DNA from 2 places in the Porphyrobacter sp. ULC335 genome. Region 1 is predicted to be linked to the other one. Evidence: predicted binding sites of a transcription regulator. Region 1 holds the regulator's gene; the other holds the start of a gene.
What was found. Region 1 encodes LexA, which represses DNA repair genes until DNA is damaged. Its sites were predicted from a motif close to GTTCCNCNCTTGTTCT; they were not measured.
Positions count from the first base shown of each region.

Region 2: KVF90_RS13250 (ATP-dependent helicase) is a predicted target of LexA. The motif match lies at 2,007-2,022, and genes of this name have one in related genera.

Region 1 covers NZ_CP078091.1:2,538,443-2,543,376, reverse strand. The annotation lists gene KVF90_RS12130 (ComEC/Rec2 family competence protein) at 32-2,275, shown strand; gene lexA (transcriptional repressor LexA) at 2,499-3,188, opposite strand; gene KVF90_RS12120 (molybdopterin molybdotransferase MoeA) at 3,389-4,585, opposite strand; gene moaC (cyclic pyranopterin monophosphate synthase MoaC) at 4,582-4,934, opposite strand, start outside.
Region 2 covers NZ_CP078091.1:2,763,123-2,768,056, reverse strand. The annotation lists gene KVF90_RS13250 (ATP-dependent helicase) at 1-1,997, opposite strand, end outside; gene KVF90_RS13245 (hypothetical protein) at 2,271-2,810, shown strand; gene KVF90_RS13240 (DUF4189 domain-containing protein) at 3,037-3,996, opposite strand; gene rsmD (16S rRNA (guanine(966)-N(2))-methyltransferase RsmD) at 4,101-4,646, opposite strand; gene KVF90_RS13230 (pseudouridine synthase) at 4,643-4,934, opposite strand, start outside.

The DNA of each region.
Region 1 (4,934 bases):
GTTGGGGACGAGCCGGTCCGGGGGCAAGCCGATGCGCGATGTACCGATCATTCCGATGGGGGAGGATCCGGGCGGCCACGAAGCCGCCGGAGACCCGCCGCCGCGCCCTTGGCAAACCCCGCGAGTCTTGTCCAGCACCGCAGGCGGTGGCGGGCGCTGGCTCGACGCTGCGGAGCGCTTTCTGGGAGAGGCCGGTTTCGACCGCGCACCGTGGCTGGCGGTTGTGTTCGCCCTCGGGATCACGGCGTGGTTCGCGCTCCCCGAACTGTGGCAATGGTGCGCAGCCATCGTTGGCGGGGTAGGTGCGGCGCTGGGGGCGCTGGCGGTTTGGCCGCCCGGCAGCGCGGCGGACGAGCGGCGCGCCAATCTGCGGCTTGCCGTCGTCGCCTGCGGATTGGTGTTCGCGCTGGGGGTGGGCGTGGTCTGGGCGCGCTCTGCGATCGTTGGAGCCGAGCCAATCGCACGTCCGGCGGTGACGCTGCTCGAAGGGCGGGTGCTCGAACGCGAGGACCAGCCCGCCGACGAGCGGATAAGGCTGACGCTGGCGGTACGTGACGCAGAGACTGGCACGGCGCGCAAGGTCAGGGTCAATGTTCCCACGGCAGCGCTGGGCGAGGGCGGAGTGCCTGCAGGCCTTGCAGAGGGTACCATCGTGCGGCTGCGGGCACGCTTGATGCCGCCAGCCAGCCCGATGTTGCCCGGTAGTTACGACTTCGCGCGCGCGGCGTGGTTTCAGGGGCTTGCCGCGACCGGCACGATGGTCGGCACGCTGACGGTGGCCAGCCCCGCGCCGGAAAGCCGCGGTCTCGCCAGTTTGCAACGCTCGCTGGCCGAGCATGTCCGGTCACAGGTCGAGGGCTCTCCGGGAGCAATCGCTGCGGCTTTTGCCAGCGGGGATCGCGGAGGGATTGCCGAGAGCGACGAGGCGGCGATGCGGGATTCGGGGCTGACACACCTTCTCTCGATCAGCGGCTTGCACGTCAGCGCGGTGATCGCTGCGGCCTATTTCGCCGTGCTGCGCTTGCTGGCGCTGTGGCCTGCTCTGGCGTTGCGGGTGCGTTTGCCGGTGGTCGCTGCGGGGGCGGGGGCGCTGGCGGGAGTGGGCTATACGCTGCTGACTGGCGCCGAGGTTCCGACGATCCGCAGCTGTGTTGCCGCCCTACTGGTGCTCGGCGCGCTGGCCTTGGGGCGCGATGCGCTCTCGCTCAGGATGGTGGCGGTGGCGGCGGGCTTCGTGCTGTTGCTCTGGCCCGAAAGCGCGGTCGGCCCGAGCTTCCAGATGAGTTTCGCCGCCGTGCTGGCGATCATCGCTCTCGCCAACAGCGCGCCGGTGCAAGCCTTCCTCGCCCCGCGCGAGGAGCCGTGGTGGGCTCGCACCGGGCGGCGGGTGGTCATGCTGTTTGCGACAGGTGTGGTGATCGAACTGGCGCTGATGCCGATCGTGCTGTTCCACTTCCACCGTGCGGGGATGTATGGCGCCTTCGCCAATGTGGTGGCGATCCCGTTGGTGACGTTTGTTGCGATGCCGATGATCGCGCTGGCGCTGGTGGCCGATCTTGTGGGAGCGGGGGCGCCGTTCTGGTGGCTGGTAGAACAGTCGCTGGCGCTGCTGTTATGGATCGCGCATGTCACGGCCAGGCAGGCGGGGGCGGTGCGAATGATGCCGCAAATCAGCACCTTGGCAGTCGCTCTGTTCGCGTGCGGTGGCTTGTGGCTGGCGCTGTGGAAGGGGCGGGTGCGGCTTGCCGGATTTCTCCCGGTGGCGGTGGCGGGCCTGCTGGCGGCGGCGACACCGGTGCCTGATCTGCTGGTGGCGGGCGACGGGCAACAGGTCGGCATCACGATGACGGGGCCTGACGGAAATCCGCGGCTTTTGTCCCTGCGTGACGGGCGTTCGTCCTACACCCGCGACAATTTGATGGAGCTTGCGGGCGTTGCGGCAGAGCCGGTGCCGCTCGCCGAATGGAAGGGGGCGCGGTGTTCTTCGGCCTTTTGCACCCTCACCCTCCAGCGGGGCGGGCGGGACTGGGTGCTGCTGCTGGGCCGTGGGCGTGACCAGGTCGAGGAGCGCTCCCTGGCCGCCGCCTGTGCCGACGCCGACATCGTTGTTTCGGAGCGGTTTCTTCCCCGTTCCTGCCGCCCGCGCTGGCTCAAGGCCGACCGACGCTTCCTCGAACGGTCCGGAGGCTTGTCGATCAATCTTGCCAGCGAGCGGATTACCACCGTTGCCGAGGGTCAGGGCTCGCATGGCTGGTGGTGCGGTGTGAAGGAGTGACACACCCATCGGGCCAAACCGGCGCTTAGGGGGGTCTAAGCCGGGCTAGAAGGGGTCTGAAGGGGGTCTAACCGGGGTCTGGAACCCCTGAAATCGGGGCTGGATCGGCACCAGCATTAAGCCAACAGTCTGAAATAGAACAGCAATCAGGCCGGAGAGCGATGTTTCACGCCAAAGCGAGCATTACCGCCCCCGCGCGCTACGCCCTCCGGCCCCGATTGCCTCAGTGATAGCGGCGCAGCAGGCCAGCCAGCTTGCCCTGCACCTCGACCTCGTCGGGGCGATAGAACTGCGGATCATAGGCCGCGTTGGCCGGATCGAGCCGGATCTGGCCGCCTTCCTTGCGCAGATACTTCAGCGTCGCTTCCTCGCCGCGCACCAGCGCGACCACGATCTCGCCATCGCGCGCGGTGTTGGTCCGCCGCACCAGCGCGAAATCGCCATCGAAGATACCCGCTTCGACCATCGAGTCGCCCGACACTTCGAGCGCATAATGCTCGCCCGGGCCGAGCAACGCGGCCGGAACCGGCAGGGTCGACTGGCCTTCCAGCGCCTCGATCGGCGCACCCGCCGCGATCCGCCCGTGCAAGGGCAGTTCGATCACATCATTCGCGGCAACGGATTCGGCCACACGCGGAGCAGGCGGAACCATCGGCACCACATTGCCGCCCGCAGCATTGCTGCGCGCAGGGGTCGTGTCGCCGGGCTGGCGGATCACTTCAAGCGCGCGCGCGCGGTTGGGCAGGCGGCGCAGGAACCCGCGTTCTTCCAGCGCGGAAATCAGCCGGTGCACGCCCGACTTGCTCTTGAGGTCGAGCGCTTCCTTCATTTCCTCGAAACTCGGCGAGATGCCGGTTTCTTCCAGCCTTTGCTGGATGAAACGGATCAACTCGTGCTGCTTGGCCGTCAGCATGGATAAATCTCCCTTGGTCGCATTCACGCCCGGCCCATCGGCCCGGCGCCAGTCCCAGATGTGCTCCAAGAGGCACCCGCCCGGATGAGGGCAAGGTGCTTTGCATGCACGCCCGTTCCGCCATTAAGGTGAACGAACAAGGAACAATTAGGCAACCCGCGAAAGGGTGTCAAGCGCGCCGCGCGCCAAACCCTCGCAATTCAGCCATTTTGGAGGCGGAACACCCGCACCGGCTCGCCCGCCGCGACTGGCGGGGCGTGGGCGGGCCGGTCGATCAGGCAATCGGCGGCGGCAAGGGCGGAGAGCGCCGAGGAATCCTGCGATCCGGCCAGTCGCACGCTTTCTCCATCGCTCATTGCGCGCAGGAATTCGCGGCGTGGGCCGATGGCGGGCAGGTCTTCGCCCGCCAGCATCGTGACCGCGCGCGGGAGCGGGTCAGGATCGCCCATGCTGGCGCGCACCAGCGGCAGGGCAAACAGGAAGGCGGTGACGAAGCTCGACACCGGATTGCCGGGTAGGCCAAGGATCACCTGCCTGCCCAACGCATCCTCCCGCGTCGCGACCATCAGCGGCTTGCCCGGCTTGATCGCTACCCGCCAGAAGTCGATTTTCGCACCCCAGTCCTTGAGCGCCTGCTGGATGAGATCATGATCGCCCACCGATGCCCCGCCGGAGGTGATGAGGATGTGGCTGTCCTCGGCGCGCTTGAGGGCGGCGGCGAGCGCGGCGCGATCATCGGCCACCGGGCCTAAGGGGTCGACGAAGCCGACATAGGGGGAGAGCATCGCGGCCAGCATCACACCGTTGCTCGCCGGGGTCTGGTGCGGGCCGCAGGGCTTGCCGGGCGCGACCAATTCATCGCCGCTGTCGAGTACGGCGACCCCGGGGGGCAAGCGCCACGACAGCACCCCGTGTCCGGCCGAGGCCGCGAGCGCTAGCACTGCAGGCGAGTAGGCGGTGCCTTTTGTCAGCACCGTGTCGCCATCGCGGAAATCGAAGCCGGCCTTGCGAATGTGCTTGCCCGGCGGCGGAAGTTCGGTCGCAGTCACGAGGTTGTCTTCGACGCGGGCATCTTCCTGAAGCAGCACGCTGACCGCACCCTCTGGAACGATCGCGCCCGTCGAAATTCGCACGCATTGGCCTGCGGCGAGTTCGGCGGGGTAGGGCGCGCCCGCACGGCTTTCGCCCACACGCTGCCAAGGACCGGCGCCTGACGTTATCGCATAACCGTCCATTGCGGACAGATCGGCGGCGGGTTGGGTGCGAAGGGCGGTAACGTCCTTGGCCAAGAAACGCCGTTCGGCAAACGTCGAGAGGCCAAGCACACAGGAAGGGGGCTGCGGAGCGAGCGCCAACAGGCGGGCTTGAGCTTCCTCCAGGCCGAGCGGCGCGTTCAAGCGGGCGCTTTCCAGTCGCCGGACTTGCCGCCGCTTTTGGCGATCAGGCGGACTTCGCCGATCACCATGCCCTTGTCGATGGCTTTAGCCATGTCATAGATTGTAAGGAGTGCGACCGAAACCGCTGTCATCGCTTCCATTTCCACGCCCGTCTTGCCGGTGAGCGAGGCGGTGGCGGTGGCGCGGATGGCGTCTGCTTCGTAAGCGAAGTCGATATTCACCGCGTCGAGTGCGAGTGGATGGCATAGCGGGATCAACTCGCCCGTGCGCTTGGCCGCCATGATCCCGGCGATCCGCGCGGTGCCGAGCACGTCGCCCTTGGGCGCATTGCCAGCGCGGATGGCTTCCA
Region 2 (4,934 bases), 220 kb from region 1:
CGCCACAGCGATGCGCCGCCGGTCAGCGTGGTTTCCTGCTCGATATGTTCGGCCGGCAGGTCTTCGATGAAGCGCGAGGGGATGCTGCTCGTCCACTGGCCGTAGATCCGGCGATTGGCGGCGTGGAGGATGGTGCAATGCCGCCGCGCGCGGGTGATCGCGACATAGGCGAGGCGGCGTTCCTCCTCCAGCGACGCAAGGCCCCCTTCGTCGATCGCGCGTTGCGAGGGAAAGACGCCTTCCTCCCAGCCGACGCAGAACACGTTGTCGAACTCCAGCCCCTTGGCGGCGTGGATCGTCATGATCGTCACCGTCTCGCCCGCATCCGAGCGCTCGTTGTCCATGACGAGGCTGACATGCTCGAGGAAATCGCCGAGCGTTTCGTATTCCTCCATCGCCCGGGCAAGTTCGGAGAGGTTCTCCGCGCGCCCCGCACTTTCCGGCGAACGGTCGGCGGCGAGCATGGCGTTGTAGCCTGATTCCTCCATGACCAGCCGCAGCAGATCGGCAGGCGACACGGTCTCGGTCGTCTCGCGCCAGTACAGGAACTGGCGCAGCAATCCGCCGATGGTGATGGCGGTGCGCTTGGGCAGCTCGTCGCTGTCCGCCAGTTGCAGCGCGGCCGCTGCCAGCGGCAGGCCGGTGCGGCGCGCATGGCTGTGCATCTGCTCAAGTGCCTTCGCGCCGAGGCCGCGCTTCGGCTGATTGTGGATGCGCTCGAACGCCAGATCATCCTGCGGCTGCGCGATCAGGCGCAGATAGGCGAGCGCATCGCGGATCTCGGCACGCTCGTAGAAGCGGAAACCGCCGATGATGCGGTAATTGATCCCGATCTGGATGAAGCGGTCTTCGAATTCCCGGGTCTGGTACTGCGCGCGCACGAGGATCGCGACCTGATCGAGCGCCGCGCCTTCACGCTCCAGCCGCTCGATGGCTTCGCCGACACGGCGTGCTTCCTCGGGCGCATCCCACACGCCGATCACCTTGACCTTGTCGCCGCCGTTGACCTCGGTCCACAGTGTCTTGTCATGGCGCTGGCTGTTCGCGCGGATCAGCCCCGATGCCGCGCCAAGGATGTGCGGGGTGGATCGGTAGTTCTGTTCCAGCCGGATCACTTCCGCGCCGGGGAAATCCTTCTCGAAGCGCAGGATGTTGGCGACCTCTGCCCCGCGCCAGGAATAGATCGACTGGTCATCATCGCCGACGACGCAGATGTTCTTGTGCCCCTGCGCCAGCAGCCGCAGCCACAGGTACTGGACCGCGTTCGTGTCCTGATATTCGTCTACCATGATGTAACGGAAGCGGCGCTGGTAATCGGCGAGGATATCGGGATGGCCGCGCAGGATGTTCAGCATGTGCAGCATCAGATCGCCGAAATCGCAGGCGTTAAGCTGCTTCAGCCGCTCCTGATATCGTGCATAGAGCGCCGTGCCGCGGCCATTGGCATAGGCCTCGTTCTCAACCGCATCGAGATCGGCGGGGTTAAGCCCGCGGTTCTTCCAGCGGTCGATCAGGCCCGCCAGCTGGCGCGCCGGCCAGCGCTTCTCGTCAAGATCGGCCTCCACGATCAGCTGCTTCAGCAGCCGCAGCTGATCGTCAGTGTCGATGATCGTGTAATTGTGCTGGAGCCCGACCAGTTCGGCATGGCGACGCAGCATCTTGGCGCAGATCGAGTGGAAGGTGCCGAGCCACGGTAGCCCCTCCGCCTGCGGGCCGAGGTGGTGTGTCACGCGCTCGCGCATTTCGCGCGCGGCCTTGTTGGTGAAGGTGACGCAAAGGATTTGCGAGGGATAGGCGCGCCCTGTCGCCACCAGATGCGCCAGCCGCGATGTCAGTGCGGCGGTCTTTCCCGTGCCTGCTCCTGCCAGCATCAGCACCGGCCCCTCGGTCGCGAGCACGGCAGCGCGCTGAGGCGCGTTCAGCCGCGCGGCATAGGCCGGGACCGGAGTAACGCCGGAATCGCGCGTGGCGGCGGGGGGTGGGATGTCGCTGTTCATGGTCTCATGCGAACAATTAGGGAACAATCGCCAAGGGGGCAAGGCCGTGACGCTGCTATGCGCGGCGGATGCGACAGAACGCAAACTCGGCCTGCCGTTTTTGCGCCACATTTTCCGCTCGACTGTGGCGCGGGCAGGGTGCGCGGCCTCGCCCGGCATTGCGCGGTATGCCCGCTGCCCCATACTTGGAACTGTCCGGTCAGCAGGGGACTGAGCGGCCGGACAGGCTCTTCGCGTTCGTCAGGCTTGGGTTAGTCAATATTGGAGATACCCATGCAAAAGTCCCTGAAAACATTCGGTCTCGCGGGCGTGGCGATGGCCCTGGTGATGACCCCCGCGATGGTAGCGGCGCAGGATCAGTCCGGTTCGGACACCACGACCGAAACCATGCCGCCGTCCTCGCCCGGCACGACCGCTACGCCCCCGACAACGCCGGGCACGCCCCCGACTTATCCCGATACGCCGTCCACCGATCCGAGCACAACTCCGCCCTCAATGCCGGACACGACTCCTGACACTGGCACGGGTCAGGAATGGGGCGACACCGGCACTCCGCCCGCGCAGGCACCGTCTGCGATGTCCACCGCCGATCAGGACACCAAGGTGCAGAGCTGGCCGGCCGAGCAGCAGACGGCCTACAAGGCATGGCCGCCCGAGACCCAGACCTACTTCTGGTCGCTCACCGAAGATCGCCAGAAGATTTTCTGGCGGATCGAGGACGCTGACAAGACGACACTTGCCACCATGGCCGAACCCCAGCGCGAGGCGACCTGGGCCGAGCTTGAAGCCCGGCTGAAAACCACGGAAGGCTAACCCTCCATCGCAGGGGGAACCGGGTCGGCACCCGGCGAAGCATCCAGCCGGAAGAGATGGAGCTTCCCCTTGCCGACCCGGTTTTCTGGCGTGACCAAAAACCTGGTGCGCCCTTCTGTACAGCGGAGGAGACCCTACTTGCTGAAGAGATGCATCGGGAACGTGGCCCAGAATGTAGCGATTTGTTCGGTCTCGTTCGTGGGATCAATGGTGGAGATGTGGCAACTCACCCACCCGGAACAGTCTCCGGGTTCGTACTCATGAGCACCATGTCATTGCGTGGTGTCGCCATGTCGTAAAATCCGACTATCGAGCATTTCTTTCCTTTGAAGCGCAGTTTGCACTTCTTTGACAAATGCGCCTCGGCCTCTTTGCGACTAAGACCGGACGACCAAAAGAACATATCGTCGTGAGTAGTATAAAGATAAAAATTGCTGTTCACCCCATGTGTGTCCAAGGCACATTCCATCCCCGTTGCGGATCTGCATCGGGCGAGGGCTTGTTCGGTAGCCTCAGCGTAGGTCGCTTTTCCGGTCGCCATCCAGACATGGCCAACCCATTCGGTGCCAACCGGTTCGGGCCTTGGGGAGGCAATTGCTCCGTACGATGCGATGCCTCGCGTTTCGGGCAAATGGGCAACAGTGCGCATGATGGGAATCATCACGGGGCGCTTTATGTGGGTTGAGGTGAAGGTCTCCTGCAACCGGCAGGCCTGCCCGGCTTCAGCGCACTGCTTGTGGAATGCCTTGATCGCATCGCTTTTCTTGTCACCCCATGCGGCGCGCATGTAACCGTCCGACCCCGGTCCGAATGCAGTTGTGCCGCCCGTGGATGAGCTTGCGACCACGCAGCCGCCACCCATGACCTTATTGCAGGCCTTCAGTGCCATGTCGGTTGCGTCCGAAACGGACATGGCGTTCCACACCGCCCAGACCTCGGTCGCGTCCTGGTGCCACACCAGCGCAGAGTGACCCGCCTGCCAGCTCTGGAGCAACGGAGCCGAATCCGCAGGACCACCACTGTCGTTGCCCTGACCGCCGTTATAGACATCTGGCGGTATGCAGCCCGGATTTCCGCCACTGGGAATCCCTGCGGGGCAGCTCTGGGCACTTGCCTTGTCAGGCGTGAGCAAACTCATGCCGAGCATCAATGCAGGTAGGCAGACAAGTCCAAAGCGGCGCAGCATATCAAGATCCGGTCTAAGGGTTTACACCGGAACTCAGCCTAATCGCCTGAAGGTGGGGCGCATATCTTTGGCAAAGCACTACTACATCGCGCTTCGTTGCGGTCTCATCGATCAAGACGAAAGAGCCACAGCTTCCCTTTGCCGACCCGGCGCTCTGCGTCGAGCATGAGGCCCTTGATGGCCACATCCTCATTGAAGGCGGTTTCGAGCGCGATCCAGGTTTCAGGCCCGATCCACCCGAGCCGCAACAACCGGTCGAGCGCGACCTCTCCCGCGCCCGATTGGTAAGGGGGATCGGCAAGAATCAGATCGAGTGGGCGGGTCGCCGCACGCAATTGCATCACCGAACCGGTTTCCACCCGGGTCTGCGCCTGCGCGCCCAAGGCGGTGATATTGGCGCGGATCACATCCACCGCCGCGCGGTCCTGCTCGACGAACAGGCAGTGGTCGGCGCCCCGTGACAAGGCTTCGAGCCCGAGCGCGCCGGAACCCGCAAACAGATCGGCGACCTGCAAGCCTTCGAAATCGCCCAGCCGGCTGGTCAGCATCGCAAACAGCGTTTCGCGTGCGCGGTCGGCTGTCGGACGTGTGGCTTCACCTTTGGGCGCGGCCAGCTTTCGCCCGCGCCATTGGCCCGCAATGATTCTCATTTCTTGGGCCCACGCGACGGGGTGTTGCGTGTCGGCGCCGGCCGCTTGCGCGCGCCTGCGCCGGAGCGCGGCGGGCGGGGGCCGTCAGCACCCTTGCGTGGGGCGTTGGTCAGCGTTTCGCGGCCTCCGCGCGCGGCAGGCGGTGCGGTCGGGATTTTGCGCGGACCTCTTTCGGTCGCATCTGCGGGTTTGCGCCGATTGGATGATGCGGCATCACCGCCGACTTGCGGGGCAGGGCGCGGCGCAGGCCGTGCCGAGGGTCCTTTTCGTGCTGGTGGGCGCGGGGGA